DNA from 3 places in the Streptomyces sp. NPDC047028 genome. Region 1 is predicted to be linked to each of the others. Evidence: riboswitches for the same ligand, from Rfam matches in the RefSeq annotation. Region 1 holds a riboswitch; each other region holds the start of a gene.

Region 1 (10,458 bases):
ATGACGCACGGCTCTATCTTCAACACGATCGCGAAGATCCGCTCCACCACCAAGAACTCGCTGGTGCGGGCGCTGGCCGACCAGGCCAACGACACCGTGCTCGACCACATCACGGTGATGGAGAGGACGGGCCTGATCGACTTCGACCAGACCCTCTTCCAGCAGACGACCCCGCCGAAGCTGCCCCAGGCCGACCTGACGCCGCCGCCCCCGCCCGCCGGCCAGCCCGAGGTGATCCTCACCCCGCCGCCGAACGCGACGTCCACGCCGCTGGACCTGAACGGCATCACCGACAGCGGGGACAGCAAGGACCGGGGCAACGCGCCGGGGCCGGCCCCGACGGCGGGTTAGTCCAGCCACACGGTGGTGTCCGGCGGGAGGAGTCCCGCCTCCGGGAGCGGGGTGCTGGCCAGCAGGACCTCGCCCGGGGGCAGGGGCACGGGCGCGGCGGTGAGGTTGGTGACGCAGCGCCAGGCCTCGGTGCGGGCGAAGTCCAGGACCCCGGCCGGCGCCCCGGGCGTCCAGGTCAGCGACTCGCCCTGGAGCAGCTTGCGGCGCAGGCGCAGGGCGGTGCGGTACAGCTCCAGCGTGGAGCCCTCGGTACCGGCCTGTGCCTCGACGGCGTACGACGCGAACGACGCCGGCTGCGGCAGCCAGGAGGCCCCGGTCCCGAAGCCGTACGACGGTCCGGTCGTCGTCCACGGCAGGGGCACCCGGCAGCCGTCGCGGCCCTTGCGGACGTGGCCGGTCTGCTCCCAGATGGGGTCCTGGAGGACCTCGGTGGGCAGGTCGGCGACCTCGGGCAGGCCGAGTTCCTCGCCCTGGTAGACGTACGACGATCCCGGCAGCGCCAGCATCAGCAGCGTGGCCGCGCGGGCCCGGCGCAGGCCGGCCTCCTGGTCGACGGCCGGCGCGTGACCGCCGGACAGCAGCCAGGCGTCGGGGTCGGTGCCGGGCGGGAGCATCAGGCGGGTGGCGTGCCGGACGACGTCGTGGTTGGACAGCACCCAGGTCGCCGAGGCGCCGGCGGCGCGGGCGGTGGCGAGGGAGCCGCCGATGACCTCGCGCAGTTCGTCCGCGTCCCAGCCGGCTTGCAGGTACTCGAAGTTGAAGGCCTGGCCGAGTTCGTCGGGGCGGGCGTACAGGGCGCGGCGGGCGTCCGGTACCCAGGCCTCGGCGACGGCGGTGCGGGGCGGGGTGTAGGAGTCGAAGACGCGGCGCCAGTCGCGGTAGATCTCGTGGACCTCGTCCCGGTCCCAGTGGGGGTGGGTGCCGGGCGGGACCCGGGGCAGGGCGTCCTCGCCGGTGGCGCCGATGTCGCCGGTGTCGCGGAGTGGCTCGGTGAGGTCCTTGGCGAGGCCGTGGGCGACGTCGACGCGGAAGCCGTCCACGCCGCGGTCGGACCAGAAGCGGAGCGTGGTGCGGAAGTCGGCGCGCACCTCCTCGTTGGCCCAGTTGAGGTCGGGCTGCTCGGGGGCGAAGAGGTGGAGGTACCACTCGCCGTCGGGGACACGGCGCCAGGCGGTGCCGCCGAACACGGACTGCCAGTCGGTGGGCGGGAGTTCGCCGTGCGGGCCGCGGCCGGGGCGGAAGACGTAGCGGTCGCGGGCGGGGGAGCCGGGGGCGGAGCGCAGGGCCTCCTGGAACCAGGCGTGCTGGTGCGAGGTGTGGTTGGGGACGAGGTCGACGACGACCTTCAGGCCGAGGCGGTGGGCCTCGGCGGCGAGGGCGTCGAAGTCGTCGAGGGTGCCGAGGCGGGGGTCGACGTCACGGTGGTCGGCGACGTCGTAGCCGCCGTCGGCGAGTTCGGAGGGGTAGAAGGGGCTGAGCCAGAGGGCGTCGACGCCGAGGGTGGCGAGGTGGTCGAGATGGGCGGTGATGCCGTTGAGGTCGCCGAGTCCGTCGCCGTCGGCGTCGGCGAAGCTGCGGGGGTAGATCTGGTAGATGACTGCCTGGCGCCACCAGTCGGGGTTGCGGGGGGAGAGGTCTGCCATACCTGGACTCTGTCCACATTGCCCGGAAAGGGAACATTGGGGTTGGGGCGCGGTGACACTGGGCCGGGTTGGTGCTCGTGCGGCGGCGCCGCGCTGGGCCCCTCAGGGGGCTCCGCCCCCGAACCCCCCGGCCTCGCCCACCCACCACCCGACTCGCTGGATCGAGAAGTAACCGCCGAGGCCCGACTCGGTGGCCCGGAGGGGGCCCCGGACGGCCGACTCGGTGGGGCGGAGGGACCCTTGGTGGTCGACCCGGTGGGACGGAAGGAACCCCCCGCGGACGACCCGCAGGGGCGGGAGGGACCCTTGGTGGTCGACCCGGTGGGACGGAAGGAACCCCCCGCGGACGACCCGCAGGGACGGAAGGAACCCCCGACGGACGACCCGGCGGGACGGAAGGAACCCCCGGCGGACGACTCGGTGGGGCGGGAGGGGGCCTTGGTGGGCGGCGGGCAGGCGGGTTCAGCAGTGTTGGAGTACCGCTGCGATCTCCTCGTCGACCAAGCGGTAGCGGACCACGCGGCCCTCCTTCTCGCCCGTTACCGCGCCGGCGGCGCGCAGCAGGCGGAGGGCCTGGGAGACGGCGGGGTCGTTCATGCCGGTGGCGATGGCGAGGTCGGAGACGGCGAGCGGGCCCGTGCGGTGCAGGGCGAGCAGGAGGGCCAGCCGGTTGGGGTCTGCGAGCAGGGAGAAGCGGTCGGCCCAGGTGCGTACGTGGCCCGCGTCGCCGATGGCGGCGATCGCCTCGCACACCCGGTGACCGTCGATGGTGCGACGGTCCGCTCGGTCGGCAGGCACGAGATGCATGCCGACATCTTCGCAGGCCGCGATGTGATCTTGAATACCTGCCCAGGTATGCAGCTATGCAGGCACCCGCCCGCACCTCTACCGTAGGCACGCCGTGGTGTTCGGGAAGTCGGTGACGGCCCCTCAGGGGTCCATGCCGACGCGGCCCTCGCCACTGTGATCGGGGAGTTCTCGTCCCGTCCGGCACCCGCCGGGCCACTGGTCGTACGACCGGGAAGGCAGGGACGGCGAACGCGCGACCCGTCAGCCAGGAGACCGGCCACGGCAGCTCACGAAGTGATCCACGAGGTGCTGGAGCGTGAACCGGATGACCTTGCCCGACCCTGCCCGCAGTACGGCCGTGAGGCCGAGCTCGACCGGACCGGACGCCCCCGGGCCGAACACCTTCAAGTGGCGGCGGGAGGACACCTACCGCACGGCGGGGCTGCTGGCCGTGATCGCCGCCCTGCACGTCGTCGCGTTCGGCGTGCTGTTCCTGCTGGTCGCCCCGCAGCACTACAAGGTCGGCCACGAGGTCTTCGGCATCGGCCTCGGCGTCACCGCCTACACCCTCGGCATGCGGCACGCCTTCGACGCCGACCACATCGCCGCGATCGACAACACCACCCGCAAGCTGATGGCCGACGGCAAGCGGCCGGTGTCCGTCGGCTTCTGGTTCGCGCTCGGCCACTCCAGCGTGGTCGTGCTGCTCGCCCTGCTGATCGCGGGCGGCACCTCGCTGGCCGGAAAGGTGACAGACGAGCACTCGGCCACCCACCGGGTGCTCGGGTTCCTCGGTACGACGATCTCGGGCACGTTCCTCTATCTCATCGCCGCGCTCAACCTGATCGCCCTGGTCGGCATCCTGCGCGTGTTCCGCGCGATGCGGGCGGGGACGTACGACGAGAAGGAACTCGAACAGCACCTGGACTCCCGGGGGTTCATGAACCGGCTGCTGGGCCGGCTCACCAGGTCCGTGTCCCGGCCGGGCCAGATGTACCCGCTGGGCTTCCTGTTCGGCCTCGGCTTCGACACGGCCACCGAGGTCACGCTGATGGTGATGGCCGGCTCGGGCGCGGCGGCGGGACTGCCGTGGTACGCGGTGCTGTGCCTGCCGCTCCTCTTCGCGGCCGGCATGAGCCTGTTCGACACGCTGGACGGCACGTTCATGAACTTCGCCTACCAGTGGGCGTTCTCCAACCCCGTCCGCAAGGTGTTCTACAACCTCACCATCACCGGCCTGTCCATCGCGGTCGCCTTCTTCATCGGCACGATCGAACTGGTCGGCGTCCTGCACGACAAGTTCGCCCTGAGCGACGCCGTCACCACCTGGATCGCCGGCCTCAACCTGGACAGCGTCGGCTACATCATCGTCGGTCTCTTCGTCGTCGTCTGGGCCCTCGCCCTCTCCTACTGGCGCCTCGCCCGCGTGGAGGACCGCTGGACCCTGGAGGCACCCGCGGCGTCGGAGTGAGGGAACTGCTGCCTCAGTGCCCGGCGGCCGGGGCGGTGAGGGAGGGTGCCGGTTCCGCCGCGTGGGCCGGGATCGCGTTGCCCGCGGTGATCAGGGCGGCGATGGTGAGGACGGCGGCGGCGACGCTTCGGGCGGTGGGGGTCGCGCTCAGGGCGCGGAGCCGGGAGTGGGGGCTCGCGCTTGTGCGTTCGGGCACGGGGACCTCGCAGCAACAGCGGTGGGGGGTCGGTCGGGCAGGGGCGGGGTGCCGTTCAACCTAGGGACGGACGGCTGGATCGGCAAGGGGCGCAAGGGTGTTCAGACCTGGGCCCGGCCCTGCTTGCGCACGTCGGCCAGGCGCAGTGCGCCCAGTTGCACGGCTGCCTGCGTGGCGTCGTTCGGTACGTCGCCCAGACCGCCGTTGGTGAGGGCGAAGGCGTCCGTGCCGACCCGGACGGCGGCCACGTCCATCGTCAGGAGCAGCTGGTCCCCGTCGCGGGTGAGGGCGGCCACGGTGATGTGCAGACCCTGGCGTACGTCCCCGACGTCGGGCAGCGGGGCGTCGGTGACCTGGATGTCCTCGAGGGTGCCGGCCTCCGTGGTGGCCGTGAACCGGGCGCACTGCGACGGCATGCCGCCGAGCCAGGCCAGCGCCCCGTCGACGTCCGCCGGCCGGCGTGCGCCGATCTGGAAGCGGATCTGGGCGTCGGTGTCGGTGTCGTCGAGGCCGACGGCGACGCGCGGCGGGCCACCGAGGAGTTCGTCGTCGTAGAGGGCGTCGAGCAGGCGCTGGCAGTCCCCGGCCGAGGTGCTCGCCTTCAGCAGACCGTCCCGCCAGGTGGCCGCCCCGCGCGTGGCGGTCCACGGCGGCCCCAGGTCGGTCTCCGTGATGAGGGCCTCACGGGCCTGCGCGTCGCTGAGCGTGGAGCCGTCGGCCCGGTTCGGCGCCTTCGCGGTGGGCGTCGGCCGGTCGATCGTCGGGGTCGGCGTCGGCGCGGTCGCCGGGTGTTCGAGGCCGAGGGTGGCGCAGCCGGAGAGGGTGACCAGACCGACGGCCAGGAGGAGGGCACGGCGGGATATCGCGGCAGGGGTCATCGGGGTGCCTCCTGGTCGGGGGTCGGGCCGGTGGGGGGAGAGGCCGCCTTCCCCCACGGCACCATCGCGGGGCCGACCCCACCAGCGCTCCGGTCCGTACGAGTGAGCAATTGCGTTGAGGGCGGGCGCGGCGGCTTGTTACGGTCCTCGTATGCAGCGCGCCGCCCAGAAGTCCGCGAAGTCCGCGATGTGCCCGAGGGGCACGACGACGCCGGAGACCGTCCCGGCGCGCTGACACCTGAGCCAGTCATCCGAAGCCCCGGGGCGAACGCCCCGGGGCTTCGGCCGTGCCAGCGGTCGTGTCGGTCCTCTCACGGGGTGTCCGCCTCCCTCAGCGAGAGGTTCCGCCCGTGAACGAGAACGCCCCCCTGCCCGACCACCGCCGCCTCGGCCGCGACCTCGGCCTCTTCGGCACCGACCCCCTGATGGGCGCCGGCCTGCCCTACTGGCTGCCCGACGGGGCCGTCGTACGCCACACCCTGGAGGAGTACGTCCGGGACGCCGAGCGCCGGGCCGGCTACCGGCACGTGTACTCGCCGGTCCTCGGCAAACGCGAGCTGTACGAGATCTCCGGGCACTGGGACCACTACAGCGAGGACATGTACCCGCCGATGAGGCTGGGCGGTTTCGAGGACTCCGGTGGGCCCGAGGACGTCAGTGCGGCCGAGGAACTGGTCCTGCGGCCCAGCCTCTGCCCGCACCACGCCCTGATCTACCGCTCCCGCTCCCACAGCTACCGTGAACTACCCCTCCGCATCGCCGAGTTGGGAACCATGTACCGGGCCGAGCTGTCCGGGGTGCTCGGCGGGCTGACCCGGGTCCGGGCCATCCAGCTGAACGACGCCCACATCTTCTGCACCCTCGACCAGGCCGTCGAGGAGGCCCGCGCCGCCCTGGAACTGATCGCCCGCGCCTACGCCGACCTCGGCATCCGGGCCGTACGGCACCGCCTGTCCCTGCCCGGCGAGGGCGGCAAGTACGTCGCCGACCCCGCGCTGTGGCACCGGGCCACCGCACTGCTGCGGGAGGTGCTGGACGCGGCGGGCGTGGAGTACGAGGAGGAGGCGGGGGAGGCCGCGTTCTACGGCCCGAAGATCGACGTCCAGATCGCCGACCCGGCCGGCCGCGAGTCGACCCTGTCGACCGTGCAGATCGACTTCCACCAGCCCGCCCGCTTCGACCTGCACTACATCGGCCCCGACGGCGGCCGGCACCGCCCGGTCATGGTGCACCGCAGCGTGATCGGCAGCGTGGAGCGGGCCGTCGCCCACCTCATCGAGACCCACGGCGGCGCCTTCCCGGCCTGGCTGGCGCCCGTGCAGCTGACCGTGCTGCCGGTGGCCGAGGAGCAGCGGGAGCGGGCGGCGGCACTGGTGCGGGAGGCGGAGTCCCTGGGGCTGCGGGCCGAGCTGTCGGGCCCCGACCGGGGCACCCTGGGCGCCCGGATCCGGGCGGCCCGCCTGGTGCCGTACCAGGTGGTGCTGGGCGCCCGTGAGGCGGAGGCGGGCCTGGCCGCCGTACGCCTGCGGGACGGCCGCCGCCCCGGCCCGATGCCCGCCCCGGAGCTGCTGCGACGGATCGGCGAGAGGGTGGCGGCCCGGGGGTCCGGGCTGTGGCCGTAGGACGACGGCCGGGGCCGCGAGAAGGCGGGGGCCGCGAGAAGGCGGGGGCCGCGAGAGGGCCGGGGCCGTGAGACGACCGTGGCCGTAAGAGGACTGGGGCTGAGAGCGGACCGGGCCCGTAAGACGGCCGGGGCCGTAAGAAGGCCGGCCCGTGAGACGACCGTGGCCGTGAGACGCGCGGTCTCTCGGTGCGGGCTCTAAGGTCGGTCCCGACGGAAGGAGTCCGCTGTGAGCGACCGGCCCGCCATCCCCGTGATCATCGACTGCGACACCGGGGTCGACGACGCCCTGGCCCTGCTGTTCGCCGTACGCCACCCGGGGCTGGACCTGCGCGCGGTGACCTGTGTCGCCGGGAACACGGACGTCGACGGGGTGGTCCGCAACACGCTGACCGTGCTGGAGCGGGCCGGTGCCCCGGACATCCCGGTGGCCCGGGGTGCCGAGCGGCCGCTGATCGAGCCGGCCCGCTCGGCCCGGCATGTGCACGGCCACGACGGCATGGGCGACCTGGGCCTGCCCGCGCCGACCCGTGCCCCGGCCGCAGTGGACGCGGTGACGCTCCTGCACCGGGAGATCCTGGCCAGCCCCCGCCCGGTCACCCTGATCCCGACCGCGCCCCTCACCAACATCGCCCTGCTGCTGCGCACCCACCCGGAGGTGACCCGCAACATCGAGCGGATCGTCTTCATGGGCGGCGCCGTCGCGACGGGCAACGCGACCCCGGTCGCCGAGTTCAACGTGTGGCACGACCCGGAGGCGGCGGCGATCCTCCTCACCGCCGGGGTACCGATCACCATGTACGGCCTGGACGTGTTCATGCGGGTCGTCGTCCCCGGTACGGACGTGCACCGCCTGCGCGCGAGCACCGACCCCGGCACCCGGCTGGCCGGCGACCTCCTCGCCCACCGGCCGACTTCCCAGGGCGGCCCCACGGAGGCCGAGGAGGCGGGCGGCCTCGGCGACGCGGGCGCGGTCTGCGCCGTGGCCGACCCCGCGGGCCTGACCACCCGCCGCCTCCCGGTCGAGGTGTCCCTGGCCCCCGGACCCACCCGGGGCCAGACGGTCGTGGACCGCCGCCCGCGACCCGGCGAGGCCGAGATCCACGAGGGCGCCCGCATGCAGACCCTGGTGGACGTGGGCCTGGAGGTGGACGTGGACCGCTACGTCGGCCTGTACCTGGAGACCGTCGAGCGGCGCTGAGCCCGTCCGGCGGCCCGCGACGACGCCGCCGTCACTGGGTCTGGAGCTGCCGCAGGTGCTGCTGGACGTTCTCCAGGGCACCCTCGCGGCGGCCCGGGACCCGCAGGCGCAACTGGGCCAGGGCAGGCCCGAGTTCACGGGCCCGGGCCGGGTCCTCGATGCGGCCCCACTGGTGGTGGGCGCGGTCCACGGCCGCCTCCACGGCGGCCGCGTCCACCGGCTGCCCGGCGCCCAGCCGCGTCCCGGCGACGGTCAGCCAGGCCCGGCAGCTGCCCGCCGCGTCCCCCGCGAACATCGCCAGGTCGGCGCGGACTTCGGCCCAGTGCAGGGCGTCCTCGGAGGCGGGACCGTGCGCGCGTGCGGCGGTCTGCTCCCAGCGCCCGGCGAGCGCGTCGGCCTCGGCGTACCGGCCGGCCCGGACCGCCGCGCTGATGGCGGCGTGCGGGTCACCGCTGTGCGCGGCCCGCGCGCCGAGCAGGATGTTCGTCGCCGCCTCGTCCCCGAGCCTGGCCACGGCCTGCTGGTGCAACTGCTCCGAGGGCGGCCGGTGCCCGCTGCGCAGCAGCGTCGCCACGGCCTTCATGTACGTCGGCTCCGCCAGCCCCCGCCGGCCGGGCGGCGGGGCGATCCGGCCGTAGACGGCGTTGTCGCGGCCCGAGTCGAGCGGGCGGCCCGCCAGGTACTGCCAGGTGTCGGCGTCGGTGTGCAGGTCGACGAAGAGTGCCGTGGCCCCGGCCGGCCGCAGCCGCAGTTCCTCACGGATCCAGTGCCAGGGCAGCGCGGTGTAGCGGACGGTCGCCGGGGTGGTGCGGGCGAGCGCCAGATGCGGCAGGCGCTGCCGGCGGTCGAGATGCAGCTGCCCGGTGACGTACAGCGTGAGGGGTCCGGGAGCGGCGGCCGCCGCGCGCAGCCGGGTGAGAACGGCCTGCGGGTCGAGCGGGTCGGCGAGTTCGACGACGTTGGCCGTCTCGGTACCGGCCAGCACCGAAGGGGCCACGGCCGCGAGGACGGGGAGCACACCGGCCGCGTCCACCACACACGACCGCCCCAGCGGCGAAGCCGCCAGCAGCAGCACGGTTCCGGGCATGGTCCCCTCCCCTGTCGTCGCGCCAGTCGGTTCCTGCAACCAGCACCGTATCCGCTGCACATGAGACTCCGGGCCAGTGGCCGCGCCCCCAAAGGGGCGCGGGGAACTGCGCGCTCAGCCACGACGCGCCGTCGGACGAGACACCACCTATGACGGCGCCCGAGGCGCCCGCGCCCGCCGTACCGCGAACGCCGTCGTGTCGTCGGCCAGTTGCCCGCCGGTGTGGCGAAGCACCCCCTCCCGTACCCGCCGTACCAGGCGCCGGGGTTCGGCCCGCCCGGGGTCCGCGGCGATCGCCCGCGCCAACTCGGCCCGCAGGGGGTAGAACTCGCCGGAGACATCGCGCGCCTCCGTGACCCCGTCGCTGACCAGCAGCAGCGTCTCGTCGGCCGCGAGCGGCACCCGCCTCAGGGGCGGCAGTCCACCCACGAGGTCGCAGAGGCCGAGCGGAACGCCGTTCCCGGCGGGCAGCGGGCGTATGCCGTGCGGGCCGACGGCGAGGGGCGGCAGGTGACCGAAGTTGACGACCTCGACGACGCCGGATCCGGCCGCCGGGAAGCCGATGAGCACGGCGGTCGCGAAACGGTCGCCGTCGGGGCGGCCGAGCGCGGCGGTGTACTCGCGGTACCGGACGATCCGTGACTCCAGCCGCTCGGCGACGGCCGCGAGGTCACTCTCGTGGTAGCCGGCCTCCCGGAACGTGCCGAGCAGCGTGGCCGCCGTCTCGACCGCGCCCAGCCCCTTGCCCTGCACGTCGCCGAGAAGTAGCCGGACGCCGTGCGGGCCGGGCTGCATGTCGTAGAAGTCGCCGCCGACCCGCGCCTCGGCGTCGGCGGAGAGGTAGAGGGCCGCGTGCTCCAGGCCCGCCCACAGCGGCGGCAGCGGGCGCAGCACGGTACGGCGCGTGGTCTCGGCGACGTCCCGCATGTGCAGCATGCCGCGCTCGCGGCGCAGCCGGACCGCGCAGGCCAGCACGGCCAGCACCCCGCCGAGGCCGACGAGGAGGAAGTCGGGCAGTCCGGCCTCGTACTGGCCGGGCCACGCGCTGTCCAGCGCCAGGTAGGTCGCGAGGGACAGCACCGCTATGGCGGCGGTGGTCCAGATACCGCACAGGGCCGCGGCCGTACCGGGTACCAGGACGATCCAGGAGACGAACCGGTACCGCTCGCCGGTCACGACGTCGAGCACCGTGACCGCGGCGAGCACCAGCAGCGGTGCCAC
Region 2 (10,458 bases), on a different contig from region 1:
GCTGGCCGCCGGAGAGCGTGGCGATGGGACGGTCCCGCAGGCCGGCCAGCCCCAGCAGGTCCAGGGTCTCCTCCACGCGGCGCCGCATCACGGCCGGGGCGAGCCCCAACGACTCCATGCCGTAGGCGAGTTCGTCCTCCACCACGTCCGTCACGAAGTGCGCGAGCGGATCCTGGCCCACCGTGCCCACCACGTCGGCGAGTTCGCGCGGCTTGTGGGTGCGGGTGTCCCGGCCGGCCACCGTGACGCGGCCGCTCAGGGTGCCGCCGGTGAAGTGCGGGACCAGACCGCTGACCGCGCCCAGCACCGTCGACTTGCCGACTCCCGACGGGCCGACGAGCAGCACGAGTTCACCCTCCGGCACCTCGAAGTCCACGCCGCTGACAGCCGGTTCGGCCGACCCCTCGTACGTGACGCTGACATCCTCGAACCGGATCACGACGGCTCCTCGGGGGACCTGGCGGGAACGATGAACGCGGGCAGCAGGCCCAGCAGCACGGCCGCGGCCGGCCACAGTGGCAGCGTCGGCGCGACGAGCGGTACGACACCGGGGTGCAGCGCCTCCGGGTCCCGCACCGAGGCGAGCGTGAGAGCCGCGGCGACGGCGGCGCCCGAGCCGGCCACCAGCCAGGCGCGCGCGTCCCACCGGTCGGGCCGGTACCGGGTGCGCGGGGAGCGCCGGCCGCCGAGACGCAGCCCCGCGAGCGCGGCTACGACCCCGGCCAGCAGCACCGGGACGCCGTACGTGCCGCCCGCCGCGGTGAGCAGTCCGTACGTGCCCGCGCACACGCCGATCAGGCCGCCGAGGGTGAGGGCGGCCGTCGTACGGCGCACCGGGGCGGGGACCTCGGCGGTACGGCCGTAACCCCGGGCGTCCATCGCGGCGGCCAGCGCGACCGAGCGCTCCAGCGCGCCCTCCAGGACCGGCAGCCCGACCTGGAGCAGGCCCCTGAGGCCCCGGTCCGGCCGGCCGCGCAGCCGGCGGGCGGCGCGCAGCCGCTGGACGTCGGCGATGAGGTGCGGGGCGAAGGTGAGCGCGACGACGACGGCCACGCCGGTCTCGTACAGGGCGCCGGGGAGGGACTTCAGGAGGCGGGCCGGGTTGGCGAGGGCGTTCGCGGCGCCGACACAGATCAGGAGGGCGGCGAGGCGGAGGCCGTCGTAGGCGGCGAAGAGGAGCGCCTCGGCGGTGACCTCGCCGCCGAGGCGGATGCCCTGCGCCCAGTGGGGGAGGGGGACTTCGGGGAGTGTGAGGAGAGGGTGCGTGCCGGGGATGGGGGAGCCGAGGGCGGTGGCGAAGAGGAGGCGGATGAGGAGCACGGCGAGGGCGAGTTTCGCGAACGCGGTGTAGGCGGTGGGGGAGTTCGGGGTGCGGTGCGCCGCCACGACGTAGCCCGCGGTGGCTATGAGGAGGGCGAGGAGCAGCGGGTTGGTGGTACGGGTGGCGGCGGTCCCGAGCCCGAGGGACCAGAGCCACCAGGCCCCGGGATGGAGCTGCGCGGCGCGCCGGCGTGACCCGGGAGTCGCTATGCTCACCGGCGCTCGCAGGGTGCCGCCGCGCCCACCCGTGCGGCCCCGAGCGGCACGCCTGCCCGCGGCTACAAAGCGCCCCGAAGGGGCGCGGGGAACTGCGCGCTCAGTCCCGACGGACTCGCGCTCGACGGCGGACGTGATCTCCTCAGGGGCGCGGCTGCCCTCGGCCGGGGAGTGCTCCGAAGGGGCGCGGGGAACTGCGCGCTCAGCCCCCGCGGACCCGCGCCCGAGGGCGGACGTCACCTCCCCAGGGGCGCGGGGAACTGCGGGGTCGGTCGCATCCGGTGCGGGCTCAGGCGGCATCGCGTCGCCGCCGTCGTGCCTGCCACACCCCCGCGCCCGCGAGCAGGGCGACCACTCCGACGCCGATCGGCAACCCCAGTGAAGGTCCGCCGGACGAGTGACCCGCGGCCGGGGTCGTACGAGAGTCCCCCGCGGCGACCTGCTCCCCGCACCCCTTCGCCGGGTACCCGGCGATCGCGCACAGCAGGGCGTTGGTGTCGTACCGCAGCGGCTTGGCCACGGCAGCCAGCGCCTCCGCCGCCGTGGCGTCGCCGGACACCCGCGCGCACGCGGTACGTCCCCGCGGCGGCCGCTCACCGGACGGCGCGTCCGCGGCCGTACCGAAGTCCAGCACGAACGCCACCCGCTTCGTCCCCGGCTTGGCGGGCGTCCCCGCGCAGATCGTCCCGAAGTCCGCCGCGCCGCGCGGGCGCACCGCGCTCGCCGAGTCCGGGCTCACCGCGAAGCGGAACCCCTCGACGGCGCCGTCCTCGGGGCGTGCGGTCGACGGACCCTCGGTGGCATAGGTCCAGTGCCCGTCGGCGCGCTCCCAGAACGACCAGTAGCGGTAGCCCGCGGCCCGCGCCTCGGCCGCCGCGCCGGCGACCAGCACCAGCGCGGCGACCAGCAGGGCCCCGGCACGGCGGACGGCGGTCACAGCTGCCGCTGCTTCCGGCGGGCGCTCATCAGGAAGCCCACGCCGATCCCTCCGACGAGCCCGACGCCGACGATCCACCACACGCTGTTGCCGGAACCGTCGTCCGACTTCTTCTTCTCGTCGGCGTGCGACGACGCGGCCGCCTGCTTCCACGGAGCGGGCCCCGACGAGTTCAGCGCGCTCACCAGGTCCGTGCCCCCGAAGTCCGCCGGGTCGGCGCCGACCGCGTGCGCGGTCAGGATCAGCTGGGCGTAGGCGGCCGGACCGCTCTGCTTCGCCCAGGCGCCGGCGTTCTTCTCCAGCCAGGCGTACGGCTTCTTGGCCTGCGCGACGTAGCCGTCCGCGGCGAGCGCCACGACCGTGTCCGCCGTGTTGCCGAAGTCCGGCTGGTCCGTGGCGCCGGGCAGGGCCGAAACGAGGTGGCCGGTCTTGGCGACGGCGTCCGCGAGGTACGCGGCGCCGTTGTCCGCGGTCCGAGCCGGGGCCGGCTTCCCGGAGGCGCAGGCGGGAGCCTTGCCCCGGTCGGCCCCGGCCTTCACCGCGAAGCCCTTGCCCAGCGCGCCGACGACACCCGCGGCCGTGGCGTCCGCGTTGGCGGTGAGCTTGCCCTTCTTGGGCTGGTAGGCGAGGGCGCCGCCGCCCTTCCCCTCGCAGGGGAGGGCGAACGTGGCCAGCAGGTCGTACGGCGACTTGCCGCCCGCCCGCACCTGCCCCGGGTCCTCTCCGGCCGCGGCGAGCGCGCCGATGACGACGGACGTGGAGTTGGCGTCACTGGGCCCGCCGGGCGTGTACCCCCAGCCGCCGTCCTTGTTCTGCACCGACTTCAGCCAGCCGGCCGCCTTCTCGACGGCCGCCCCGTGCCCGCCGGTCGCCTTGAGCGCCTGTACGGCGACGGCGGTGCTGTTGGTGTCCACCATCACCTTGGCGTCACACGCCTTGCCGGGGTCCGCGCGGAACGCGGCGAACGCGCCGTTCGCGCACTGCTGCCCCGCGAGCCAGCCGACGGCCGCGGTCGCGGGCCGGTAGCCGAGCGTGTCCTGGGCGAGCAGGGTGAGCGACTGGCGCCAGACACCGTCGTACGTCGGGTCGGTGGTGCCGTACAGGCCGGACGGGACCGTCACCTTCGGCGACGCGGACGGGGACGGACCCGCGGCCAGGGCGGGCGCGGCGGACCCGGCCGCGGCGATCACGCCCACGGCGGCGAGGACCGCGGCACTGCGGCGGACGTACATGATCGGCGACTGCCTCTCCTCGGAGAGCCGGGCAGCGCACGGGAACACCCCGGGCGGCTCGGCTCCGTGAACCTCGACGGTGCCGTGCGCGGCGGAACGCCGACGCACGTGAGCCGGTCAAAATCCCGTACGAGGCAGTCCGGCTCACCGCCCGGGGGACGGTTCACGGTTGCGGGTCAGCGCCGGAATTGCACCGGCTTCCCCCCGTACGAGTGTGATGACGACGCCGCCACTTTACCGGCAGCCGAACGGACCTCGAGGAGTGGCTGTGGGCACAGCCGCCCGGTGACTAGGGTCACGGCCATGACGACGACGGGGAGACTGCTCGGCTCGGGCCGCTCGGCGGACGTGTACGAGATAGACGACGCGTGGGTGCTGCGCCGCGACCGGGGCGGGTGGGGGGACGCGGCCGCAGAGGGTGCGGTGATGGCGTACGTGCGCGAGCACGGCTATCCGGTGCCCCGCGTACGGCCTTCCGCGTCCCGCACCGACCTGGTCCTGGAGCGGCTGTCCGGGCCGACGATGCTCGCCGCCCTCACCTCCGGCGGGATCGGCCCGGACGAGGCGGGTACGCTGCTCGCCCGGCTGCTGCGCCAACTGCACGCGCTGCCGGGCCGGAACCCGGACGATCCGGCCGCACGGGTCCTGCACCTCGACCTCCACCCGGACAACGTGATCCTCACGGCCGACGGCCCCCGCGTCATCGACTGGTCCAACACCGAGGACGGCCCACCCGGCCTGGACTGGGCCATGTCCGCGATCATCCTGGCCCAGGTAGCGGTGGACGACACCCCCCTCACCGCCCCGGCCCACACCACCCTCACGTCCTTGCTGAGAGACCCCTCCGACCTCACAGAGCCCGTCCTGACCGAGGCCCGCAACCGCCGAGCAGCCAACCCGACGATGAGCCCGCGAGAACTCGAACTGCTCGGTCCAGCAGAGGAGTTGATCAGATCCCGGGCGAAGTTCTAGACACGCGGTCGGGGAGCGCCCCCAAAGGGGCGCGGGGCTGCATCGATATGCGGCTCCGCCACGTGGGCGCGACAAGCCACGACGGCGCCGCAGTCAAGAACGAACCCAACCTCAGCGGAGCGTCACGCCGCGAACGTCCGACTCGGCGGCGAAACAGCAGCGCTCAGATGAACCGCCAACCCCCGCAACCCCCCCTCGCACTCACCGGGATCCGCCCCCACCACCACCCAGTGCGCCAGCCGGTCACTCGCGTCGGCGTGCGACGCCGCCCGCACCAGCCCGCCCGGCTGCCGGCTGAGCACCATCCGCTCGGCGGACGGCTCCTGCGCGGCGGCCGGGGCCAGCGCCAGGTGGGTCAGCCGGCCGGTGGCCGCCGGGTAGGCGAACTGGATCGCCGCGGCCCGTTGCCGGGTCAGGGACACGTCCGGCGCACCGCCCGTGGCGACGGCGGCCGCCGCCCGCGCGAGGTCGACGCCGGTGGCCCGCTCGACCAGCAGCGGGATCAGGTCGCCGGGCAGGCACGGGGCGGCACCGATGACGCGGGGGCCGCGCGGCGTGACCCGGAGCTCGACGTGCAGGACACCGTGGGTGAGGCCCAGTGCCCGGCCGGTGCGCTCCACGGCCTGCCGCAGGAACGGGTTGTGCAGCAGGCCGTCGTGGGCGTACACGATGTGCCGCAGCGGCTGCCGTGCGGGCGGCGGCCCCAAGGTCGTACGGGTGATCGCGACGATGTGGACGTCCTCGTCGTGGACGACGGCCTCGGCGGCGACCAGTGGTCCCTCCTGGTCGTCGCGGCCGGCCGGCGGCACCCCGTGCCGGGCGAGCAGCGTGCGCAGCGCGGCCGGGTCGGCGCAGGCCGTCGCCGTCTCGTACGGCAGGCCCGGCAGCCCCAGTTGCCCGGCGAGGCGCGCGGCGGTGACCAGGTGTTCCCGCGACCAGGTCAGGACCCCGGCGACCCGGTGCCGGGCCGCGAACCGCGCCACCACAGCGGCCGTGTCCGCCTCCCGGTCGGGGTCGGCCACGAGATGACCGGCCAGGAGGGGGATCGCCCACGCGGGCGGGGCCGCGCCCACCAGTACGACCGGGTGTACGGCGGCGATCCGCGCCAGCGGGAACTCGCCGTACGCGGCCTGACGTCCGGCCCCGAGGAGCAGCAGGGGCGACGGCATCGGCGCCTCACCTTCGTGTGGGAGAAGCCGAACAGAGATACACCCCGGGTGCCGCTCCCCCATAGGCGGCACCCGGGGCGGGTCAGATCAATCTTGCTCTCTGTGCCGTGATCCTCACCCACCGCACCCTCAACTGTCAACGATTGCTGCCTTCTTGCGCAGGGGGTGTTGCCTCTCTGGTGACGCGGCGAGGGACCGGGTAGCCTCGCGTCCACTTGAGTCACGGAACGGACGACGCGCCCAGGGGGGACCTCGGTGAGTGACGCCTACGCCCCGCTGGCCGACGTGCTGGACCGGCTCGGCGAGCTGACCGGGCGGCCCGGACGGCTGCCGGAGGCCCTGGACGTGTCCGACCTCTCGCACCGGACCGGCATCCCCGTCGGCGTCGTCGTCGACCTGCTCGGGGGCGGCCGCGCACCGGAGGTGGGACTGGCCGAACGGGTGCGGCAGCGGCTGGACTTCATCCGGGAGACCCGGCGCCGTCCCGACGGCAAGCGCTACTCGCTGGACGAACTGGCCAGGATCGCCGGGACCAGCCGGCAGTGGCTGAGCGAGTGGCGCAAGAGCGGCATGCCGAGCCTGGAACACGCCGACCGGCTGCGCAGGTACTTCGGCCTGTCGGCCGGCTTCTTCACCGCGGACGAACAGGAGGCGCTGCACGAGGCGTTGCAGCCGGTCCTGCAGTCCCTGGAGGCCGAGGCGGATCCGCTCCTCCGCCTGCGCGAGTGCGGCCTCGTCCGGCTCGCCGCCCGGGCGCCGCAGATGAACGCCCGCCAGCTCACCACCCTCGCCGACCTGGCTGAGATGATCATCACGGCCGAGCACACGGTGAACCCGCCCCACCCCGCGGCCTCGGCCTCCGCCTGACGCCCACCGCCCGTCCGCCGGGTCGGTAAGGCCGCCCGGTTCACACGGCCACGTAGCTCACCGGCTCGCTGCCTGCGACCGGCTCGGCCCGGCCCTGTTTCACCAGGTGCCGCACGTGGGCCTCGGCCTCGGAGACCGCGATGTTCCGGGAGCCGTAGGGGATGTCGTCCCAGGGGCGGTTCCACCGCATGCGCTCGGCGAGTTGCCAGGGGGTGTGCGGAGTGGAGAGCAGGGCCAGCAGGGCGGTGAGCCGGTCCTCGTGGTGGGCGAGAAGCTGCCGTACGCGTGCCGGCGCGTCGCTGAAGGCGTACTGGTGGGCCGGGAGCACCTCGGCGGGGGAGAGGCGGGCGACGCGTTCGAGGGAGTCGAGGTAGTCGCCGAGGGGGTCGGTGACCGTCGCGTCGTCCGGGTCCTCGTACAGGCCGATGTGCGGGGTGATCTCCGGGAGGAGGTGGTCGCCGGAGAACAGGCGTCCGTGGCCCGGCAGTCGGGCGGGGTGCCGCTCCTCCAGGTGCAGGCAGACGTGGCCGGGGGTGTGGCCCGGGGTCCAGATCGCGCGCAGGCGGCGGCCGGGCAGGTCGAGGAGGTCGCCGGGGACGATCTCCCGGTCCGGCAGGGCGGGGGCGAGGCCGGGCAGGGTGGTGCGCCTGCGCGGGGAGCGGAGCGGGGCGATGTGCTCCTCGGGTGCGCCGGCCGCGGTGAGCTTGGCCGCCATGTAGGTGAACCAGCGCTCGGCCCGCGTCTCCCGCGTCCGCCGCACGATCGCCGCGTCGGCCGCGTGCAGCGCGATCCACGCCCCCGAGGCCTCCCGCACCCGCGCCGACAGGCCGTGGTGGTCGGGGTGGTGGTGGGTGATGACCACCCCGTACACCTCCTGGACCCCCGAACCGCAGTCCGCCAGCCCGGCCGACAGCGCGTCCCAGGACGCCGGGTCGTCCCACCCGGTGTCCACCAGTACGGGACCCCGGTCGGTATCCACGACGTACACGAGTGTGTGGCCGAGCGGGTTGTCCGGGATGGGCACCTGGACGGACCGCACCCCCCCGCCGTGATCGAACGTCCTCGTCCCCGTCATCAGCCCTCCGCCCCACGCCGTGCCGGACACCACCGTGCCACCCACGCCTCACGCGGCCACCGCCACTATAACTAGAACTGGTTCCAATGGATGCCCAAGTCGACCGGTTCCTGCGGGCGTTGAAGCGGCCTGTGCATGCCCGCCTCCTGGGATGCCGGTCCGGCCGGGCCCCCGGCCTCGGCAGCATGGCCCCATGGGCGCTGGACTGGCCGCGCTGCTCGGTGCCGCCGTGGGATCGCTCGCCACCGTCGGCTCCGCGATGGTCACCGGTCGCGCGGCGGCGCGCTCGCAGTTCGCGCAGTGGCGCCGCCGGCACCGCCGGGACGCCTACGTGGAGTACCTGACCGCGGTGTACGACCGGGACGTCGCCCTGGACGCGGTGCGTGAAGCGCTGCGCGCGGACCGGCCGGACACGGGGGAGGTCGACGAGCGGACGGAGCGTTTCCGCGCCCAGGCCCGTGCCGTGCACCGGGCCGCGGAGTCCGTCGTGCTCGAAGGCCCGCAGCCGGTGGCGGAAGGCGCTGCACCGCGCGGTGCACGCGGCCGAGGGCCTGGCCGAGGTCGTGCGGCGCATGGTGCGTGACGCCCGCGCGGGCGACGCCTCCCGGAAGGAGGCGGACACCGCGCTCGCCGCCGAGCGGGAGCACCTGCTGTACGAGGCGGTGAAGGGCCTTCGCGCGGCGGCCGCGGACGTCCTCGACGACCGTCGGGGCCCCGCCTCCCGCTGAGCGGTGGCAGCACGGCCCCCACCCGGTCCGCAATGTCACCGGCCCCCGGGGAAACCGCTGTTCAGCGGCATTCTCGTCCTGTCCGTGGACTCCTGGAACTAGAACTGATATCAGTTCTGACATCGTGTCAGAAGCCGTACGGCGGGAGGCGGGGCGGTCATGACCCAGCTCGTGGAACACGGACAGCTGTTCATCGGCGGGGAGTTGACGGACCCCCTGGGCACGGACGTCATCGAGGTCGTCTCGCCGCACACCGAGGAGGTCATCGGCCGGGTGCCGCACGCCTCCCGGGCGGACGTGGACCGGGCCGTGGCCGTGGCGCGCCGCGCCTTCGACGAGGGGCCCTGGCCGCGGGCGAGCCTGGACGAGCGGATCGAGGTCGTCACCCGGATCAAGGACGGCATCGCCGCCCGGCACGAGGAGATCGCCCGGGTCATCTCCGCCGAGAACGGCTCCCCGTACTCCTGGAGCGTCCTCGCCCAGGCGCTCGGCGCGATGATGGTGTGGGACTCGGCGATCAGGGTCGCCCGGGACGTCCCCCACGAGGAGCGGCGCGACGGCGTCCTCGGGCCGATCCTGGTCCGGCGCGAGCCGGTCGGGGTGGTCGCCGCCGTGGTCCCCTGGAACGTGCCGCAGTTCGTCGCCGCCGCCAAGCTCGCCCCCGCGCTGCTGGCCGGCTGTACGGTCGTACTGAAACCGTCCCCGGAATCCCCGCTCGACGCCTACCTGCTCGGGGAGATCGCGCGCGAGGCCGGGCTGCCCGAGGGCGTGCTGTCGATCCTGCCCGCCGACCGCGAGGTCAGCGAGTACCTGGTCGGACACCCCGGCGTCGACAAGGTGTCCTTCACCGGCTCGGTCGCGGCCGGCAAGCGCGTGATGGAGGTAGCCGCCCGTAACCTCACCCGGGTCACGCTGGAGTTGGGCGGCAAGTCGGCCGCGGTCGTCCTGCCGGACGCGGACACCGCGACCGCGGTCGCCGGCATCGTCCCGGCGGCCTGGATGAACAACGGGCAGGCCTGTGTCGCCCAGACCCGCATCCTCGTCCCGCGCTCCCGTTACGACGAGTTCGCGGACGCCCTCGCCCAGGCGGCCGGTGCGCTCAAGGTCGGCGACCCGCTCGACCCCGCCACCCAGGTCGGCCCGCTGGTCGCCGAGCGGCAGCAGCGGCGCAACCTCGACTACATCCGGATCGGCCAGGAGGAGGGCGCCAAGATCCTCACCGGCGGCGGCCGCCCGGCCGGACTGGAGCGCGGCTGGTACGTCGAGCCGACACTCTTCGGTGACGTCGACAACTCCATGCGCGTCGCCCGCGAGGAGATCTTCGGCCCGGTCATCTGCCTGCTGCCGTACGGCGACGAGCGCGACGCGCTGCGGATCGCCAACGACTCCGACTACGGCCTGTCCGGCAGCGTCTGGACCTCCGACGTCGAGCGCGGCGTCGAGATCGCCCGGCAGGTCCGCACCGGCACCTACTCCGTCAACACCTTCAGCCTGGACATGCTCGGACCCTTCGGCGGCTACAAGAACTCCGGTCTGGGGCGGGAGTTCGGGCCCGAGGGGTACGGCGAGTACCTCGAACACAAGATGATCCACCTGCCGGCGGGGGCGTAGGGATGGGCGACCGCTGGCACGTCGAGGTGGACCGGTCCGTCTGCATCGGCTCCGCCCAGTGCGTCCACCACGCCCCCGGCGGCTTCCGGCTCGACTCAGCCCGCCAGTCCCACCCCGTCGAGCCCGACACGGACGCGAGGGAACAGGTCCTCGCGGCGGCCGAGGGCTGCCCGGTCGAGGCCATCGCGCTCACCCTCACCGGCAGCGGGGAGCCGGTGTTCCCGCCCGAGGAGTGAGGGTGCGACCGGGTCCGGAATTCCCCAAAAAACACAGTTCTGAGGGGTTCCGAACTGGCTTGCGCGTTCTATCCTGTAATCAGCCTACGAGACGA
Region 3 (10,458 bases), on a different contig from region 1:
GCCAGCGCGACCGGCTCCGGACCACCCGTGGCCCGTCCGTCCGTCACCACGACCATCAGCACCCGGCGCGCCGGGTCCCGCAGCCGCTCCACGCGCAGCACCTCGTGCGCCTTGAGCAGCCCGGCGGCCAGGGGCGTACGGCCGCCGGTCGGCAGCGACTCCAGCCGCGCGGCGGCGGCGTCGACGGACGAGGTCGGCGGCAGCACGACCTCACCGGCCGACCCCCGGAAGGTCACCAGACCCACCTTGTCCCGCCGCTGGTACGCGTCCAGCAACAGCGACAGCACCGCGCCCTTCACGGCACTCATCCGCCGCCGCGCCGCCATCGACCCGGAGGCGTCCACCACGAACAGCACGAGATTGCCCTCACGGCCCTCACGTGTCGCCTGGCGCAGATCGTCCCGCCGGACCACCAGCCCCGCCCCGGACCGCCCCCGCGCCCGCTGGTGCGGGGCCGCCGCCTGCACGGTCGCCGCCAGGTGCAGCTTGGTCAGCGCACCGCGCGGACGCCGGGCCCCGGTCGTCCGCCCGTGCTCGGTCCGGGCACGGGAGCGCCGCCCGGCCGCCCCCTCGCCGAGACCGGGCACGCTCAGCACCTTCGTGCGGAACGGCTCGGAGGCCCTTACGGGCGACTGCTCCCGCCCACCGGACCCCTGCGGCTCACCGCCCTCGCCGGCCTCCGGCCGGGCAGCGGCGCCACCGTCCTGCTGCGGACCTTCCTCGGGCGCCGGCTGCCCACCGCCCCCGCCCGGGCCGCCCCCGTCGGGACCGCCGTCGGGGTCCGGATCGTCGCCGGGAGACTCCCCGGAGAACTCCTCCAGCGTCTCGTCCAGCTTGTCCTCGTCGAGACCGGGCGCGTCAAAGGGGTTACGGCGCCTGCGGTGCGGCAGCGCCAGCAGCGCCGCCTGACGGACGTCCTCGGCGAGCACGTCCGTCCGCCCGGCCCACGCGGCCAGCGCGGTCGCCGTACGGGCCATCACGATGTCGGCGCGCATACCGTCCACCTCGAAGGCCGCACAGGTCGCCGCGATCTGCCGCAACGCCCCGTCGCCGAGCCGCACCGACGACAGCAACTCCCGTGCCGTCACGATCCGTTGCCGTACGGCGGCCTCCTCCTCGGCCCACCGGGCGGCGAACGCGGCCGGATCGTCGTCGTACGCCAGCCGCCGCCGCACGACCTCCACCCGCTGGTCGGGCTCCCGCGAGGCCCGGACCTCCACGGTCAGCCCGAACCGGTCCAGCAACTGCGGCCGCAGCTCGCCCTCTTCCGGGTTCATGGTCCCGACGAGCAGGAACCGCGCCGCGTGCCGAACGGAGACACCCTCGCGCTCGACGTACGAGGCGCCCATGGCGGCCGCATCCAGCAGCAGGTCGACCAGGTGGTCATGGAGGAGGTTGACCTCGTCGACGTAGAGGATTCCGCGGTGGGCGTCAGCCAGCAGGCCCGGCTCGAACGCCTTCACGCCCTCCGCCAAGGCCCGCTCGATGTCGAGCGCGCCCACCAGCCGGTCCTCCGAAGCACCGACCGGCAGTTCGACCATCCGCGCCGCGCGCGACTCGAACGCCCCCGGCTCGTGCGGCCCGTCCGGGCACCCGGGGTCGGGGGAGCCGGGGTCGCAGGAGAAACGGCACCCGGAGACGACGTCGACCGCCGGGAGCAGCGCCGACAGTGCGCGCACCGCCGTCGACTTGGCGGTGCCCTTCTCGCCGCGCACCAGCACACCGCCCACCGCCGGTGAGACGGCGTTCAGCAGCAGTGCGAGCCGCAGGTCGTCCTGGCCGACGATGGCCGTAAAGGGGAAGGGGGTGGTCACTGGTCGCCCTCCAAGTCGCCTTCCAGCTCCAGATAGGTGGCCCGCAGCCGCTCCAGCGTGTCCGCGTCCGGCTCGGCCCACAGCCCCCGGTCGGCCGCCTCCAGCAGCCGCTCGGTGATCCCGCGCAGCGCCCACGGGTTGGACTGCTTCATGAAGTCCCGGTTCTCCGGGTCGAAGACGTACTCCGCGCTGAGCTTCTCGTACATCCAGTCGTCGACCACGCCCGCCGTGGCGTCGTAGCCGAAGAGGTAGTCCACGGTCGCCGCCATCTCGAAGGCGCCCTTGTAGCCGTGGCGCCGCATCGCCGCCATCCAGCGCGGGTTGACGACCCGGGCCCGGAACACCCGGTGCGTCTCCTCGCCCAGCGTCCGCGTCTTCACCTGGTCCGGCACGGCCGAATCACCCACGTAGGCCTCGGGGTTGGCGCCGGTCAGGTGACGGACCATGGCGACCATGCCGCCGTGGTACTGGAAGTAGTCGTCGGCGTCCACGAGGTCGTGCTCGCGGGTGTCGACGTTCTTCGCGGCCACCGCGATGCGCCGGAACGCCGTCTCCATGTCCCCGCGCGCCGCCCGCCCGTCGAGCCCGCGCCCGTACGCGTAGCCGCCCCACACCGCGTACACCTCGGCGAGGTCGGCGTCGGAGCGCCAGTTGCGGGCGTCGATCAGCGGCAGCAGGCCCGCTCCGTACGCGCCCGGCTTGGAGCCGAAGATGCGGGAGGTGGCCCGGCGCCGGTCGCCGTGCCCGGCGGTGTCCTCGTCGGCGTGCGCCTTCACGAAGTTCCGCGAGGCGGGTTCGTCCAGCTCGGCGACCGCCCGTACCGCCTCGTCGATCAGGCCCACCACGTGCGGGAACGCGTCCCGGAAGAAGCCGGAGATGCGGACCGTGACGTCGATGCGCGGCCGGCCCAGCTCGGCGAGCGGGACCACCTCGAAGCCGGTCACCCGGCGCGAGGCGTCGTCCCAGACCGGGCGGCAGCCCAGCAGGGCCAGGATCTCGGCGATGTCGTCGCCCTGGGTGCGCATCGCGGACGTGCCCCACACCGTCAGCCCGACGGACTTCGGGTACTCCCCGGTGTCGGCCAGATACCGCTGGACCAGGGAGTCCGCGAGCGACTGGCCGACCTCCCAGCTGAGCCTCGACGGGATCGCCTTGGGGTCGACGGAGTAGAAGTTCCGGCCGGTCGGCAGCACGTTGACCAGGCCCCGGGTCGGCGAACCCGAGGGACCGGCCGGCACGTAACCGCCGTTCAGGGCCCGCAGGATGTGCCCGATCTCGTCCGTGGTGCGGGCGAGGCGCGGTACGACCTCGTCGCAGGCGAACTCCAGCACCGCGACCGCGTCCGGCAGTTCGGTGCCGAGCACGTCCCGCAGCAGGGCCGGTACGGCCGCTCGATCCCAGGCCCGCTCCTCCATGCCCCCGGCGAGCCGCCGGCACAGCTGCTCCAGCAGGTCGATCGTGTCGGCGGCCGTACGGGCAGGCCCGTCGACCAGGTCCGTCAGCTCCACCGGCACCTTCACCGGCGCGCCCGGCTCGGCCAGCAGCTCCTTCTCCACCAGGCCGAAGTACGCGGCCAGGGAGGCCCGGAGGCCCGGGAGGGCGTTGGCCCGGCCGCCCCACACCTGCGCGGCGCGCAGCACGGCCAGCACCAGATTCACGCGCGGCTCGCCGACCGGTCCGCCGCCGAGGATGTGCAGGCCGTCGCGGATCTGGACGTCCTTGATCTCACACAGGTAGCCGTCGATGTGCATGACGAACGAGTCGAAGTCGTCGTCGCCCGGCTGCTCGTCGACATGCAGGTCGTGGTGCAGCTCGGCCGCCTTCACCAGCGTCCAGATCTGCGCCCGCACAGCCGGTGCCTTCGTCGGGTCGAGGTCGCTCACCAGGGCGTACTCGTCGAGGAGTTGCTCCAGTTTGGCGAGGTCGCCGTAGGTGTCGGCGCGGGCCATCGGCGGGACGAGGTGGTCGACGACCGTGGCGTGCCCGCGCCGCTTGGCCTGGGTGCCCTCGCCGGGGTCGTTGACGATGAACGGGTAGATGAGAGGGAGGTCGCCGAGCACGGCGTCCGGGGCGCAGCCGCCCGACAGCCCGAGCCCCTTGCCGGGCAGCCACTCCATCGTGCCGTGCTTGCCCATGTGCACGATCGCGTCCGCGCCGAAGCTGTTGTCGAGCCAGCGGTAGGCGGCCATGTAGTGGTGGGAGGGAGGCATGTCGGGGTCGTGGTAGATCGCGATCGGGTTCTCCCCGAAGCCGCGCGGTGGCTGGATCATCACGACGACGTTCCCGAACTGGAGGGAGGCCAGCACGATGTCGTCGCCGTCGACGTACAGCGAGCCCGGCGGCTCGCCCCACGCCTCGGTCATCGCGTCCCGCAGCTCCGGGTCGAGCTGCTCGAACCAGGCCCGGTAGTCGGCCAGCGGCACCCGCGCGGGCGCGGCGGCCAACTGGTCCTCGGTCAGCCATTCGACGTCGTGTCCGCCGGCTTCGATGAGGCGGTGGATCAACTCGTCGCCGCCGGAGGGGTATTCGGTGAGCGAGTAGCCGGACTCGCGCAGGGCGTTAAGCACCCGGACCGCCGAGGCGGGAGTGTCCAGGCCGACCGCGTTGCCGACCCGGGAGTGCTTCGTCGGGTAGGCGGTGAAGACGAGGGCGATCTTCTTCTCGGCGTTCGGCTTGTGCTTCAGCCGGGCGTGCCGGACGGCGATCCCGGCGACGCGGGCCGCCCGCTCGGGGTCGGCGACGTACACGGGCACGTCGTCCGGGCCCTGCTCCTTGAAGGAGAACGGGACCGTGATCAGCCGTCCGTCGAACTCCGGGATCGCGACCTGCATCGCCGCGTCCATGGGGGAGAGGGCGGCGTCGGACGCGTCCCAGGCGTCGCGCGAGGAGGTGAGACACAGCCCCTGCAGCACGGGGATGTCCAGGTCCGCGAGCGCCCCGATGTCCCAGGACCCCTCGTCGCCGCCGGCCGAGGCCTGCGAGGCGTGGGTGCCGCCGGCGGCGAGCACGGTGGCGACCAGGGCGTCGGCCCGGCCCAGCAGCTCGTACAGCCCGGCGTCCGCGCCGCGCAGCGAACCGCAGTACACGGGCAGGGCGTGGGCGCCCTGCGCCTCGATCGCCTCGCACAGCGTGTCGACGAAGCCGGTGTTGCCGCTCAGCTCGTGCGCCCGGTAGAAGAGCACGCCGACCGTCGGGCGCCCCTCCCGCACGGCGTACGAGCCGTGGAGGCCGTACTCCGGCATCTTGTGGGGCTCCTCGAAGCCCTCGCCGGTCAGCAGCACGGTGTCCGACAGGAACCGGGACAGCTCCAGCAGGTTCGCCGGGCCGCCCTCCACCAGGTACCTCAGCGCCTCGGCGACGACACCGGCCGGCACGGAAGACTCGGCCATCAGCTCGGCGTCCGGGACCGTTTCGCCGCCCAGCAGCACGGTCGGGATGCCGGCCGCCTTCAGCGCGGCCAGCCCGTCCTCCCAGGCCCGCTTGCCGCCGAGCAGCCGTACGACCGCTAGGTCCGCGCCCTCGATCAGCGCCGGCAGTTCGCCGGTGACGTCGACGCGGGTCGGATTGCCGATCCGGTAGCCGGCGCCGGAGGCCCGGGCCGCCAGCAGATCGGTGTCGGCGGTCGACAACAACAACACTGTGCTCATGCGGGCGCTCCCGGTGGGATGAAGGGCAGTCCTTGCGGCGCGCCCGACTCGATGAGCCGCCAGAGCGCGTCCGTGTCCGCGTGCTGTTCGATCAGGTCGCCGAGCCGGTCGAGCTGCTCCTCGCGCAGCGCGGCGAACGAGGTGTCCGGCGCGGGCACGAAGCGGCGGCCCGCGGCGGCCGCCACCTCCCGCAGGAAGGCCCGCCGGAAGCCGTCCGACTCCAGCGAGCCGTGCCAGTGCGTGCCCCAGGTCTGGCCGACCCGGCAGCCGTCCAAGAAGGGGTCACCGCCGGTCACTTCGGCGATCCCGTGGTGGATCTCGTAGCCCTCGACCCGCTCGCCGAGGGCCTCGCCCACCGGCCGGGTCAGGGTCTTCTCGCGGGCGAACCGCACCCGCACGGGCAGCACACCGAGCCCGGCGACCTCGCCCGCCCGGGACTCGACGTCGTCCTCGATGTGCTCGCCGAGCACCTGGAAGCCGCCGCAGATCCCGAGGACCGGACGCCCCTCGGCGGCCCGTCGGACGAGCGTGTCCGCGAGTCCCCGCTCGCGCAGCCACTCCAGCGCCCGCACGGTCCCGCGCGTGCCCGGGACCACCACCAGGTCGGCGTCGGCCAGTTCCTCGGGCCGGTCCACGAACCGGACGACGACGCCGGGTTCTGCGGCGAGGGCGTCGACGTCGGTGAAGTTGGACATCAGCGGGACCGCGCAGACGGCGACCCGCAGCACGTCCTCGCCGACCGGCGGGGCGACGTTCGACTCCCGGACCGTGCCGCGCAGGGACACGCGCAGCCCGTCCTCCTCGTCGATGCCGAGGCCGTGCCGGTACGGGAGGACGCCGTAGGTGCGCCGCCCGGTGAGCCCGTGCAGCATGTCCAGGCCCGGCTCGAGCAGGCTGACGTCGCCGCGGAACTTGTTCACCAGGAAACCGGCGACCAGTTCCTGGTCCTCGGGGGAGAGCAGGGCCACGGTGCCGAAGAAGGAGGCGAAGACGCCGCCCCGGTCGATGTCGCCGACGACGAGGACGGGGAGCCGCGCGCCGCGCGCGATGCCCATGTTGACGATGTCGGTCCGCCGCAGATTGATCTCGGCCGGGCTGCCCGCCCCCTCACAGATCACCGCGTCATACGTGCCCCGCAACTCGGCCAGGCAGTCCAGCACGGTGCCGAGCAACTGCTGCTGCCTGCCCCCGTGGTAGCCGCGGGCGCTCAGCTCGCCGACCGGCTTGCCGAGCAGCACCACCTGGCTGCTGCGCTCCCCGCCGGGCTTCAGCAGGACGGGGTTCATCAGCGCGGTCGGCTCGACACGGCACGCCTGGGCCTGCATGGCCTGGGCCCGCCCGATCTCCGCGCCCTCGCGGGTCACGAACGAGTTGAGGGACATGTTCTGCCCCTTGAACGGCGCGACTTTCACGCCCTGGCGGACCAGCCACCGGCAGATCCCGGCCGTCACGACGCTCTTGCCGGCGTCGGAGGTGGTGCCGGCGACGAGGAGACCCCCGCTCACTTCCCACGTCCCTTCAGGAGGAGGCGCCCGGCGACGGTCACGCCGAGCGCGAGGAGGCCGACCCGGCGGGAGAGCCGTACGGCCCGGTCGACGTCGGTGACACGGACCGCGCGTCCGGCGTCGCCGTTCAGCACGGGGCGGTGCTCGACCCGGCCGCCGTAGGAGAGGGTGCCGCCCAGCCGCACGCCGAGGGCGCCCGCGAACGAGGCTTCGACGGGCCCGGCGTTGGGGCTCGGATGCCGGCGCGCGTCCGCCCGCCAGGCGCGTGCGGCACCGCGCGGATCGGGTCCGGCGAGCGTGGCGAGTACGGCGGTCAGGCGTGCCCCCGGCCAGCCGGCGAGGTCGTCGAGGCGGGCGGAGGCCCAGCCGAAGCGGCGGAAGCGGGGGGACTTGTGACCGACCATCGCGTCCAGCGTGTTGACGGCCCGGAAGCCGAGCAGGCCCGGCACTCCGCCGACCGCTCCCCACACCAGGGCGCCCACGACCGCGTCCGAGGTGTTCTCGGCGACCGACTCGACCACGGCCCGCGCGATCCCGTCGGCGTCCAGGGCCTGCGGGTCCCGGCCGCACAGGTGCGGCAGCCGCGCGCGGGCCGCCTCCACGTCATCCGACTCCAGGGCGCGGCCGATCGTCCGCGCCTCCCGGGCGAGCGACGTGCCGCCGACCACCGCCCAGGTTGCGGCCGCGGTCAGGGCCGCGGAGGCGGCGGGGGAGCGGCGTACGGCGTGTGTGGCGAGCGCCCCGAGGGCGACGGCGCCTCCGGCGCACACGGCGGTGTGCAGCGCGCCCCAGCCCCGGTGGTCGTGCCACAACGCGCTCTCCACGGCCGCGGCCGTCCGTCCGAACACGGCGACCGGGTGCCCGCGGCGCGGGTCGCCGAGGAGCAGGTCACCGAGGAGGCCGGCGGCGGCGCCGTACGCGTAACTGCGATCGGCACCCATCGGCTCAGCCGGCCGCGGGCACGGCGAAGGGCCGGTGAAGAATCCTCGTTCGGCAGCCGAGCATGGCGGTATGTCCTCACTCAGGGTGTCCGCGCCCTGGGTTGACGAGACCGGCGGTGAGAGTTCCTGGCTCCCGGGGATTGCTACCCCGGTGACAGTGGCGGGACCGCGCCGGATTCACACCGGCTTCCTCTGCTGCCGCCGTACATGGCCCGGGCAGTCCACCACGCCCCCGGAACGGCCGTCAACTTGCCGTTGACCTGCGGGGGGAGAGTGTGCCGATCCCCACACCGGCGGTGTGTCTCCTCGGACATGCGAAAGGCCCCACCCCGGTGCATGCGGCCGGGTGGGGCCTTCCAGACGGTCGGTCAGGACCTGGTCAGGACTTGCCGACGATCAGGTAGAGGCCGTACGCCACCGCCGCCGCGCAGGCCGCGAAGCAGACGTAGGCGCCGGTCACGGCGAGCGCGGCGGAGTTGCCCTCGGCCGCGGCCCGCTCGCGGCGGGCCAGGCCGGTGACGCCGAGGGTGAACAGGGTCACCAGTCCCACGGTGACCACGAGGCTGACGCCGAAGACGGATCCGATGGCCGCCCAGTCGATCTTCATGTCGTTTCCTTGGTTGTCCGGAATGACCGGGTCAGACGGCGGCGGCCGGCGGCACCGCCGGAGCGACGACCGGTGCGGAGGTCTCGGCGGGGGCCGGGATCGTGGCCGTCAGGTCGGCGGGGACCGGGCCCACCGGGGGCGGGGTCACCATGGCGATGGCGGTGGTCACCACGCCGGCCGGCTCCTCGGCGGCGTCGACATCGTTGACGTTGGAGCTGTCGACGACCTCGCGGCGGGACCGCTTCCAGATCGCGGCGCTGGAGGCGACCAGGAACACGACGACGGCACCGGTGCCCCAGTCCCCGAGGTCCGTCACGGACTCGGCGAGCGCCCCGACCAGTGCGGCGGCCGGCAGGGTCAGCACCCAGGCGACGACCATGCGGGTCGCCGTGGACCAGCGGACCACACCGCCCTTGCGGCCGAGGCCCGCGCCCATCACCGAGCCGGAGACGACGTGCGTGGTGGAGAGGGAGAAGCCGAGGTGGGAGGAGGCCAGGATGGCCGTGGCCGCGCTGGTCTGGGCGGCGAAGCCCTGCTGCGGCTGCAGTTCGGTGAGGCCCTTGCCCATGGTGCGGATGATCCGCCAGCCGCCGATGTAGGTGCCGAGCGCGATCGCCATGCCGGCGGACAGGATCACCCAGGTGGGAGGGTTGGAACCGGGGGCGAGGGCACCGCCCGCGACGAGCGCGAGGGTGATGATGCCCATCGTCTTCTGCGCGTCGTTCGTGCCGTGGGCGAGGGAGACCAGGCCGGCGGAGGCGATCTGGCCCGCGCGGTAGCCCTTGCGGGTGGCCTCGCCGCCGGCGTTCCCGCCGACGCCGTAGGAGAGCCGGGTGGCGAGCATCGCCGCGATGCCGGCCACGACCGGCGCGGCGACCGCGGGGAGCAGCACCTTGGTGACGAGCACGTCACCGTGGACGGCACCGAAGCCCGCGGAGGCGACGGTGGCGCCGACCAGGCCGCCCATCAGGGCGTGGGAGGAGCTGGAGGGGAGACCCACCAGCCAGGTCACCAGGTTCCAGAGGATCGCGCCGACCAGGGCGGCGAAGATGACCTCGGGACGGATGCCGTTCTCATCGACGAGACCCTTGGAGATCGTGTTGGCGACCTCCACGGAGAGGAAAGCGCCTACAAGGTTCAGTGCGGCGGACATGCCGACCGCGACCTTGGGCTTGAGGGCACCGGTCGAGATGGTGGTGGCCATCGCGTTGGCGGTGTCGTGGAAACCGTTCGTGAAATCGAACGCAAGTGCGGTTACGACCACAATCGCGAGGATCAGCGAGAAGCTTTCCATTTACCCAGGCAATCGTTCGAGCGTCATTGGCTCGTCGAACGTAGGCAATCTGAGTGAACGGAAGGTGAACTGGGCCGGGACTCGCGATGTCGGTAACGGGGGGCCGTGCTTCCGCCTGTGATTCCGTGGTGCGCCGGTGTGTGCCCCGGCCCCGCGAGCCCCTCGGTCACCACCCGCGCGCGAAGGTCCGCAGCCGGCTCGGCGAGCCGTTGAAGAGGTTCTGGTCGCCCGGCAGACCGCCCTTGGTGTCGTACTGCCAGAAGGTCCAGTACGCCCAGCCGGCGGGCAGTGTGCCCGGACCCCGCGAGCCGTGCCGGGCGATCCACAGGGCGTGCGAGCGGGCGAAGGAGGTGCTGCGCCCGGTGCAGGTGTCCCACCAGTGGGTGGTGGTGTAGATCACCGGGCGGCGCCCGGTCTCCCGCTTGATCTCGTCGCTGAAGGACCAGATCCAGTCGACCATCTGCCCGTGGCTCAGCCCGTAGCACTCGTGCTTCGGGTCGTACGGGTTGTACTCGATGTCGAGCGCGGGCGGCAGGGTCTGCCCGTCGGCCTGCCAGTCGCCGCCGTTGTGCACGAAGAAGGCGGCCTGCGCGGCGCCCGAGGACCGGTCGGGGCGCGCGAAGTGGTACGCGCCCTTGATCACGCCCGCG

What was found. Region 1 has a riboswitch for cobalamin ahead of ABZ854_RS06190 (HoxN/HupN/NixA family nickel/cobalt transporter). Riboswitches for the same ligand answer to the same signal wherever they lie in the genome.
Region 2: another riboswitch for cobalamin. It lies ahead of ABZ854_RS18290 (prenyltransferase/squalene oxidase repeat-containing protein); the one in region 1 lies ahead of ABZ854_RS06190 (HoxN/HupN/NixA family nickel/cobalt transporter).
Region 3: another riboswitch for cobalamin. It lies ahead of ABZ854_RS10305 (cobalamin biosynthesis protein); the one in region 1 lies ahead of ABZ854_RS06190 (HoxN/HupN/NixA family nickel/cobalt transporter).

The regions. Positions count from the first base shown of each region.
Region 1 covers NZ_JBEYVS010000004.1:229,225-239,682, reverse strand. The annotation lists gene ABZ854_RS06205 (DUF4142 domain-containing protein) at 1-351, shown strand, start outside; gene ABZ854_RS06200 (glycoside hydrolase family 13 protein) at 348-1,994, opposite strand; gene ABZ854_RS06195 (metalloregulator ArsR/SmtB family transcription factor) at 2,457-2,801, opposite strand; cobalamin riboswitch at 2,880-3,080, shown strand; gene ABZ854_RS06190 (HoxN/HupN/NixA family nickel/cobalt transporter) at 3,142-4,254, shown strand; gene ABZ854_RS06185 (hypothetical protein) at 4,268-4,450, opposite strand; gene ABZ854_RS06180 (hypothetical protein) at 4,552-5,328, opposite strand; gene thrS (threonine--tRNA ligase) at 5,697-6,950, shown strand; gene ABZ854_RS06170 (nucleoside hydrolase) at 7,179-8,150, shown strand; gene ABZ854_RS06165 (hypothetical protein) at 8,182-9,237, opposite strand; gene ABZ854_RS06160 (PP2C family protein-serine/threonine phosphatase) at 9,385-10,458, opposite strand, start outside.
Region 2 covers NZ_JBEYVS010000018.1:139,624-150,081, forward strand. The annotation lists gene ABZ854_RS18275 (ATP-binding cassette domain-containing protein) at 1-439, opposite strand, end outside; gene ABZ854_RS18280 (CbiQ family ECF transporter T component) at 436-1,548, opposite strand; gene ABZ854_RS18285 (SCO2322 family protein) at 1,826-2,473, opposite strand; gene ABZ854_RS18290 (prenyltransferase/squalene oxidase repeat-containing protein) at 2,470-3,705, opposite strand; cobalamin riboswitch at 3,821-3,949, opposite strand; gene ABZ854_RS18295 (aminoglycoside phosphotransferase family protein) at 4,009-4,677, shown strand; gene ABZ854_RS18300 (hypothetical protein) at 4,800-5,846, opposite strand; gene ABZ854_RS18305 (XRE family transcriptional regulator) at 6,102-6,713, shown strand; gene ABZ854_RS18310 (MBL fold metallo-hydrolase) at 6,754-7,788, opposite strand; gene ABZ854_RS18315 (hypothetical protein) at 7,982-8,371, shown strand; gene ABZ854_RS18320 (hypothetical protein) at 8,361-8,516, shown strand; gene ABZ854_RS18325 (aldehyde dehydrogenase) at 8,676-10,127, shown strand; gene ABZ854_RS18330 (ferredoxin) at 10,130-10,363, shown strand.
Region 3 covers NZ_JBEYVS010000008.1:148,977-159,434, forward strand. The annotation lists gene ABZ854_RS10290 (putative cobaltochelatase) at 1-1,814, opposite strand, end outside; gene cobN (cobaltochelatase subunit CobN) at 1,811-5,461, opposite strand; gene ABZ854_RS10300 (cobyric acid synthase) at 5,458-6,966, opposite strand; gene ABZ854_RS10305 (cobalamin biosynthesis protein) at 6,963-7,907, opposite strand; cobalamin riboswitch at 8,007-8,149, opposite strand; gene ABZ854_RS10310 (hypothetical protein) at 8,287-8,514, opposite strand; gene ABZ854_RS10315 (inorganic phosphate transporter) at 8,546-9,808, opposite strand; gene ABZ854_RS10320 (lysozyme) at 9,975-10,458, opposite strand, start outside.